Regions from separate parts of the Paenalkalicoccus suaedae genome, predicted to be linked through region 2. Evidence: a T-box and tRNA genes for the amino acid it is inferred to sense, from the RefSeq annotation. Region 2 holds a T-box; the other holds one or more tRNA genes.
What was found. The T-box of region 2 lies ahead of argS (arginine--tRNA ligase). A T-box ahead of a tRNA ligase gene usually reads a tRNA of that ligase, here a tRNA-Arg.
Positions count from the first base shown of each region.

Region 1: it has a tRNA-Arg gene. The T-box ahead of argS (arginine--tRNA ligase) is inferred to sense a tRNA for this amino acid. The anticodon was not compared.

Region 1 is NZ_CP041372.2:1,545,384-1,549,810, forward strand. Features, by position in the region: gene FLK61_RS08365 (metal ABC transporter solute-binding protein, Zn/Mn family) at 1-504, shown strand, start outside; gene FLK61_RS08370 (BrxA/BrxB family bacilliredoxin) at 612-1,040, shown strand; gene FLK61_RS08375 (hypothetical protein) at 1,782-2,156, shown strand; tRNA gene FLK61_RS08380 (tRNA-Arg) at 2,223-2,297, shown strand; gene FLK61_RS08385 (aromatic acid exporter family protein) at 2,602-3,570, shown strand; gene prli42 (stressosome-associated protein Prli42) at 3,650-3,739, opposite strand; gene FLK61_RS08395 (acyl-CoA mutase large subunit family protein) at 3,879-4,427, shown strand, end outside.
Region 2 is NZ_CP041372.2:3,930,943-3,935,369, forward strand. Features, by position in the region: gene adh (aldehyde dehydrogenase) at 1-1,196, shown strand, start outside; gene FLK61_RS19770 (DUF779 domain-containing protein) at 1,216-1,572, shown strand; T-box leader at 1,785-2,026, shown strand; gene argS (arginine--tRNA ligase) at 2,112-3,761, shown strand; gene FLK61_RS19780 (CxxH/CxxC protein) at 4,013-4,180, opposite strand; gene FLK61_RS19785 (S1C family serine protease) at 4,326-4,427, opposite strand, start outside.

The DNA of each region.
Region 1 (4,427 bases), 1.6 Mb from region 2:
TGGTTAGATCCTGTCCGCTCAATCGAGGTTGCAGAGTCGATTAAAAATACATTAGTAGAGCTACTTCCTGAAGCGGAGGAAACATTTACTGCTAATTTTGAAGAGCTACAGACGGATTTAGAGGCGTTAGACGCTGATTTTAATGAGATGATCGAAGCGGTAGACAATAGTACAATTATCGTTTCTCACGCTGGATATGGATATTGGCAAGATCGCTACGGCATTCAGCAGGTGGGGATTACGGGATTATCCCCGACTAATGAACCATCTATTCAACAAGTAGAGAGCGTCATTGCTTATATGGAAGAAAATGATGTGAACTACGTCATGTTTGAGCAAAACATTCCTACAAATATCGCTGAAACAGTTCGTGAGCAAGTAGGTGCAGAACAGCTTTGGTTACACAACTTAGAGAATCTGACAGAAGAAGATGTTGAAAATGGGGAAGACTATGTAAGCTTGATGCAACGTAACATTGAGACACTTCAAACGGGTCTCCAGTAAACAAGCAGAGGATCTTTTGTGGCTCCCTTAATTAGTGCACTTCTATTGGTATTACGATAAAAAACGTGTAAAATAGAAGAAGACATGATAAAGAAAGGGTGTTTGACATGGAATTTCAAATGTTTATGAACGATGTTGTGCAAGCAGCGCGTGAAGATATGATTAATGCTGGATATGACCAGCTTCGCACTCCGGAAGAGGTAGATGCAGCACTTACGGAAGAAGGTACAACGTTTGTAGTTGTTAACTCTGTTTGTGGTTGTGCAGGAGGAATTGCACGTCCTTCAGCAGCATACATGAAAAACTTTGAAGTACAAGCTGACCGTTACGTAACGGTATTTGCAGGTCAAGATAAAGAGGCAACTGAGAAAGCACGCTCTTACTTCACTGGCTTCCCTCCATCATCACCGTCCTTCGCGCTTCTAAAAGATGGCGAGCTTAAAATGATGGTAGAACGCCATGAAATCGAAGGTCATGAACCAATCGAAGTCGTTAACAAGCTAGAAGCAGGATTTGAAGAGCACTTCAAGAAATAATACGGTGCACGTAAAAGAGCCAGGAGGCTTCCTAATTAGGATCCTCTTGGCTCTTTTTGTTTGATGTTATACTATATAAATTAATAGCCAAAATATAGATTGGGTACATGAGTAATCCTCCTCTTACTACGAGTCCAGACACCGGGTTTGGATAGTCTCCTCGATAAGTCATAGGGAATATCGTCGTGAATATGTGTGTAAAAAGGACAAAAATAGGAATTCATAACATAATAGTCCAAAGATTAGTCTTGTGACTGGAGAACCATTTTTTTGTAAGGTAGTAAAGAATCAGTGTGCCAACAGTTAACTGAATGAATATAAAAACGCCAAATAATATTTCGATCGTACCAAATTCCAAATTGGTTAATCTGTTAATTCTATATGCATTTAAGAGAAGTTGAACTGGAATAAATGCCATTAAAGCATATAAAGAACTTAATATAAATAACTTAAAGAAGTTCATACCTGCCTCCATTAAATAAAACTAAATTGCTGTAATCCCTTATTAAGATATTTATTATAGCATATTAATTTAAACTAAATGGTAGTTTAGTTATTATGTGGTTATGTATAAAATGTGATTATTATCTACTTCAAACAAATACATAAAAAGATTTTTCATAGATGCATTTATAACAAACTTCAAATATTTCTTGGTAAGATAGTTACAATGCTCTATGGACTGTGCTATACTTTTTGAAGCGTGCAATTTTTGCAATTAATCTACAGGAGTGAGTTTACATGGAAGAGCTATATAACCAAATACATATATACTTAAATCAAGAGGAAGAAATTACGTTCAAGGAATTTGATCGTTACTACAAGGATGCTGTTGCATATTTTAACGAGCATGCCGATGAGTTCGATGAAGATCACATTTGGAAAGGCCTCTTTATTTCTGAGAATGTGATGTCAAATGCAGAAGGTCGAGCAAAAGAGACAAAGAATGCAAAAGAAGGCAAGAAATACGAAAAGATGAACCAACGCTTGACGCTATGGGCTCAAAATTTTGCAGCACGTCTTGCAAGACTAGGCTATGACCAGGATCAAATGAACGAACGCTTCGAAAAGATGTTCGAAGACTACGAAAAGCTTGTTAAGAAGGACAGCGAATAATAATTGCATCTTTATGCTGAAATTGTTATACTACTAAAGTGTCGTTAACGAAACGATGCTTTACACGCGCCCGTGGTGAAATGGATATCATACGAGATTTCGGCTCTCGCGTTTCGGGTTCGAATCCTGACGGGCGCGCCATTAAACAAACTTTTAAGTCCGTCGATGACGGACTTTTTTTGTATATATAACTTCATTTATACGAAGCTTAAGGAATGTAAAAAGGGTAACCATAACATTTAGAAGTCTTATCACTAAACAGATGATTCACAAAAACCGAGCTAATATCATATAAACAGACCCTTAATGTCAAAGAGAAATAACTACATATACCTACACTCTTTCATATATATATATTCTTAAATCAAACGAAGAGCTGACAGTCAATATTTTAAATTGAACATGATAAACTATACCTAAACAAAAAACAAAGCAGGTGACGCGATTGTTTAGAATCGGATATCGAACATTAAAAACAGCATTTGGTGCAGCAATCGCTATACTAATCGCACAAATGCTCGGCCTAGACTTCTTTGCGTCAGCCGGCATATTAACCATATTGTGTATCCAAAAAACGAGAAAGCGTTCCTTTAAAAGCGCATGGAACCGATTTTTAGCCTGTATGATCGGGCTAGTTATCGCGAGTATCATTTTTGAGACACTAGGCTACATGTTTTACTCCGTCGCCATCGTACTGCTTCTTTTTATACCCGTCACAGTAAGACTCAAAATTACGAGCGGAATCGTGACAAGTGCCGTTATCATGTTTCATCTATATACAGTTGGAAATGTTACGGTCGGGCTTCTTTGGAATGAGGTACAATTAATTAGCATAGGAATCGGCATGTCGCTCCTTATGAATGCCTATATGCCTAGCGTGGAAGATAAGCTAGGTCAGATGCAAAAGGAATTAGAAGAGGATTTATCTATTATTTTTAAAGAGTTTGCGTCTTACATTCGGACCGGTGAAAGTGAGTGGGCTGGCAAGGAGATTACCGATGCCTCTGAACTCGTTAATCAGGCCAAAAATGCCTCCCTTGAGAATTTAGAAAATCACATCTTGCGCTACGAAGATATGTATTATCATTATTTTAAGATGAGAGAAAAACAGTTAGATATTATCGAGAGACTTATGCCACTTTTAACGTCTATTGATTATCATGTAGATCAAGCTGATATGCTAGCAGACTTTTTAGAAGAGCTATCTGAAGGCGTTAATGCACAAAACACGGCCTATATTTTTATCGAAAAGCTAGAAGAACTCCGAAGCTCGTATAAAGAAATGGAGCTTCCAGACTCGAGAGAGGAATTTGAGGCTCGTGCAGCACTTGCTAACGTTGTGAGAGAGCTAGATCAATACTTAGCAATTAAACAGCAGTTTAAGCCTATTCAAGAATACAGAGCGTTTGAATAATGCAATGAGTAGTGTCTCAAAATCAAGACTTCAAAAAAACGCACATCCAGATGGATGCGCGTTTTTTTGAAGTCGTCAATTAAAATGCGGAAACTCCCATTAATACAGTTCCAAAAAACATAATGAAAATCATCACATAAATGATAGCCATTCTAAATTTACGAGGCATTATTTTCCCTCCTATATACGTAGCTAAGCTTATTGTACTCATTTTGGGAGACGTTTTCAAGATCGAGTTTCTAAATGAGAAGGAAGATATGGTATACTACTAACATATATTGACTGCTTAATTAGGAGTGATGGAAGCGATGGATTCTTTCGATCAAACGTATCAAGAGTGGCAGCATAAGCTTAAGGAGCAGATAAAAAAACGTCCAGAACGTAAAGAGGTGTTTAAGACCTCTTCTCATATTGAAATTGAACGTCTTTATGTGCCGGACAAATTTGATAGCGCTTACAAAGATAAAATTGGATTACCTGGAGAATTTCCCTATACAAGAGGCATTCAGCCTACCATGTATCGAGGGAAGCTATGGACGATGCGACAATACGCTGGATTTGGGTCTGCGAGAGAAACAAATAAACGATTTCGTTATTTACTAGAGCAAGGACAAACAGGTCTCTCTGTTGCATTTGATTTACCAACTCAAATTGGCTATGACTCTGATGATCCGATGTCACTTGGTGAGGTCGGCAAAGTGGGTGTTGCGATTGATACGTTAGAGGATATGGAGCTTCTCTTTGATCAGATTTCACTAGGGGACGTCAGTACATCGATGACCATTAATGCACCTGCATCCGTGTTACTTGCTATGTATATTGCAGTAGCAGAAAAGCAAGGGGTTGACTCATCTCAG
Region 2 (4,427 bases):
CTGTGCGTGAAACATTGGCTGCAGATATTCCGCTCGCAGTCGACCATTTCCGCTACTTTGCGGGAGCAATTCGTGCGCAGGAAGGTAGTATCGGTCAAATCGATAACGATCTCGTTGCCTACCATTTCCATGAGCCAGTTGGCGTTGTCGGACAGATTATTCCGTGGAACTTCCCGCTTCTTATGGCTGCTTGGAAGCTCGCACCAGCACTCGTTGCCGGCAACTGTGTCGTATTAAAGCCTGCTGAACAAACGCCAACGTCTATTTTTGTTTGGCTTGAGCTGATCGAAGACCTCCTGCCACCTGGCGTGTTAAATATCGTGAGCGGGTTTGGCGTCGAGGCTGGTAAGCCACTTGCGTCCAATTCACGAATTAATAAAGTCGCTTTCACTGGCGAAACAACGACGGGACGTCTCATCATGCAGTATGCATCGGAAAACTTGATCCCAGTCACACTTGAGCTTGGCGGTAAGTCTCCGAACCTCTTCTTCGAAGACGTGCTCCAGCACAACGATAGCTTTTTCCAAAAAGCATTAGAAGGCTTCTCCATGTTTGCCTTAAACCAAGGAGAAGTATGTACATGTCCATCTCGTGCGCTCATTCAGGACTCGATTTATGACAAGTTCATGCAGCACGCTGTGGAGCGCGTCAACAAAATTAAGATGGGTGACCCTCTAGATACAGACACGATGATGGGCGCACAGGCTTCTAAAGAGCAGCTCGACAAAATCCTTTCCTATATGGATATTGGTAAGCAGGAAGGCGCTAAAATCCTGACAGGCGGCGAGCAGGCCGACCTTGGTGGTAGCCTAAGCGGTGGCTATTACGTCAAGCCAACCATTTTTGAGGGCAAAAATAATATGCGTATCTTCCAAGAGGAGATTTTTGGTCCTGTTGTATCGGTTACGTCCTTTAAGGATCACGCTGAGGCGCTCCACATTGCAAACGACACGCTCTATGGACTTGGCGCTGGCGTCTGGTCACGTAACATCAACACCGCTTACCGCTTCGGTCGCGCTATTCAAGCAGGACGCGTGTGGACAAACTGTTACCACGACTACCCTGCACACGCTGCATTCGGAGGCTATAAAAAGTCCGGAATCGGCCGTGAGAATCACCTTATGATGCTCGGTCACTATCAGCAGACCAAGAACATGCTAGTTAGCTATAGCGAGGAGCCAAAAGGATTCTTTTAAACAGAAAGGAAGGAGAGCCATGGTGGAGCGAGTAACGGCAACAGATGCAACACTCGAGCTCATTGAAAAACTGAAGAATCGCCACGGCCCACTCATGTTCCATCAATCAGGAGGCTGCTGTGACGGTAGCTCGCCGATGTGTTACCAAGATGGGGAGCTACGCATCGGTGAATCAGATATTCATTTAGGTACCATTGGAGACAGCAACTTTTACATCTCCAAAGACCAATATGAATATTGGAAGCACACGCAGCTCATCATTGATGTCGTGGACGGACGAGGCGGCATGTTTTCGTTGGAAGGACCTGAGGGGAAGCGATTTTTAGTCCGCTCGCGCGTGTTTACGGAAGAAGAACGCGCGGAGCTGAAGCTTTAACAGGAATAACGGTAAAAGTTTTAGTAGCTTCTGATTAATAATGAAGGAACCGATGCTTGTTTTCGGTTCCTTTTTTTGTGAACATTCATATAGTCGAAATGCACACGATTTCCATACTCATGTCACTTTATGTTATACGTATTTTGAATACCCCTTTCACCTCCCCTACCTCCACCATCTAGACAACATAAATCAATATATGGTAATATAGGGAAAATTCGATGATGAAGAGAGTACATACATAGTTGGCACAAAGCGACTCAGGGACTGGTGAAAGCCTGAGCAAAGCAATGTAAGGAAACGCACTTCAGAGAAGCATACCTGAACGAGCAAGTAGGGTGTGCCGGTCCCGTAACCGTTATTACGTCAAGCTGGGTTTACACCATATGTTCCAACCTGAACTATCACGTAAACCAAAGAGAGTGGCACCGCGGACAAACGATCCGTCTCTCTATAAGGGAGCTCATTTACGACCATCAGGCATTCCTGATGGTCTTTTTGTTGTTTTCCTATTTATATGAAAAGGGTGTGTATCTGTCATGATTTACGAACAAGCGCTATCTATTCTATCCCCTCACGTACAAGAAGATCTTCAAAAAGAGGAGATTCTTTCTCTCCTCGAAACGCCAAAACGTGAATTTGGTGACGTCGCCTTTCCATGTTTCAGACTAGCAAAGACTCGTCGCAAGTCGAAAGCCACGATTGCTCAGGAAATTGCCACAGCAATCGGTCCAGAGGCTGAAGCCATCGGTGGTTATGTCAACCTGCGTCTTCCACGCGGGACATTTGCCGAAGAGCTACTTGCATCTATCCTATCTGCCGGCAAGAATTATGGGCAACAGCCTGCCTCGAGTAAAAAGGTCGCGATTGACTTTTCTTCCCCAAACATCGCTAAGCCATTCTCGATGGGTCATTTGAGATCGACGGTGATTGGGCATGCCATCGCTCGCTTGTACGAAAAAAATGGCGCAACTCCGATCCGCATTAATCATATCGGCGACTGGGGCACACAGTTTGGCAAGCTGATTTATGCTTACAAGCAGTGGGGTTCTGAGGTGAAAATTAGAGAGAATCCGATCAAAGAGTTATTCACTCTCTACGTCCGCTTTCATGAAGAAGAGAACCAGGACCCAACACTTGCCGACAAAGGACGCTATTGGTTTAAGCAATTAGAGGAGGGCGATCAAGAGGCTACGTCACTTTGGACGTGGTTTCGCGAGGAGTCGTTGCGCGCCTTTACCGAACTTTATGATCTTTTAGGCGTCACGTTTGATACGTATGAAGGGGAATCTTTCTATAATGATAAGATGACCCAGGCACTCAAAAGGCTTGAGGACCAGCAGCTTCTTAGTGAATCAGATGGCGCAACGATTGTTTCGTTAGGAAAGTATGGGTATCCTCCGCTTTTACTAAAAAAATCAGACGGTGCAACACTTTACGCAACGCGAGACGTTGCGGCAGCATGCTATCGTAAGGAGTACTACAAGGCGGATGAGCTCGTCTATGTCGTCGGCAATGAGCAACAGCTTTACTTTAATCAGCTTCAAGCTGTGTTAAAGGAGGCCAACATTGCGCCCTCCCTCTCTCACGTTCGCTTTGGCATGGTGCTACAGGATGGGAAGAAAATGTCGACTCGAAAAGGAAAGGTTATTTTGTTGGAGGATGTATTAGCAGAAGCGATCGACTTAGCTGCACATAATATAGAAGAAAAAAATCCAGGACTTCCAAATAAAGAGGAAGTTGCAAAGCAAGTAGGCGTTGGCGCTATTCTCTTTCACGACTTAAAAAACGATCGCCTTCATGACTTAGCGTTTTCATTAAAGGATATTTTGCAGTTTGAAGGCGAGACTGGACCATACGTGCAATACGCATATGCAAGAGCTTCATCCCTGATCAAGAAGTCGTCCTCTATAAAGCCTTCGCCTACTAATCGACCTTACTCGGATGAGGAATGGCACGTGATTACCACACTGTCGCAATTTCCAATCGTCTTAAAAGACGCCTGCGACAAGCATAATCCTTCCCTTGTTGCTCGCTACACGCTGGACCTTGCTCGTGATTTTTCGCGCTTTTATGCACACGAACCTATCTCGCAGGATGCCTCCAAGCTTGCTATCGTGGAGTCTGTCCGCACCGTTCTTCAAGAAGGCCTGTGGATACTTGGCATTGAGGCGCCAGAAGATATGTAATATCAGGTTATGCACAGTTATCCACGGTTCAATTAGTTATCCACAAATCTTATCCACATATACACAGGAAAAAGGGAGCACTCTGTTACCCACAGTTTGTTCCCCTTTGTCTGTATGTAAGCGATTTTGATCCTTTACAATCCGTTTACATCGTGTTCGTATTTTTATTGTTAAGGTCGCTACCTATTGGGGTGCTACCTTACTTAGAATTTACCATGTGTATAACTGTGCATAACTTTGTGGGTAACTTTTTAATCGTTCTTCTCCACTTTGTAATCGGCTTCGGCTTCGCATAAGAAACAGGTCCATTTTTCCTCTGCTACTTCTGCTAATTTTTCCATATGTGGCGGTAAGCTTCCGTCTTCTAGGCACTCTTCCAGCGCTTCTTCAATGTGCTCTGTACAGCTGTAAATGATCATAGATGTTGCCTCCTTATTTATCCACAGGTGGATAGGTGTATTCGTAGTTAGTATAGCATAGGATGAATCTTGTGGATGAAAAATCCGCGTTGTCTACAACAAAAAAACCGCCCCATCAAGGAGCGGTTCGTTCATGCTTTATTCATTAAAATACTTGTTTTTCTAACGTTAGTTCGACGCTTTGCTGTTCGCCGTCACGGTAGAAGGATACCTCGATCGTATCTCCAATGCTAACATCCGAGTAAAG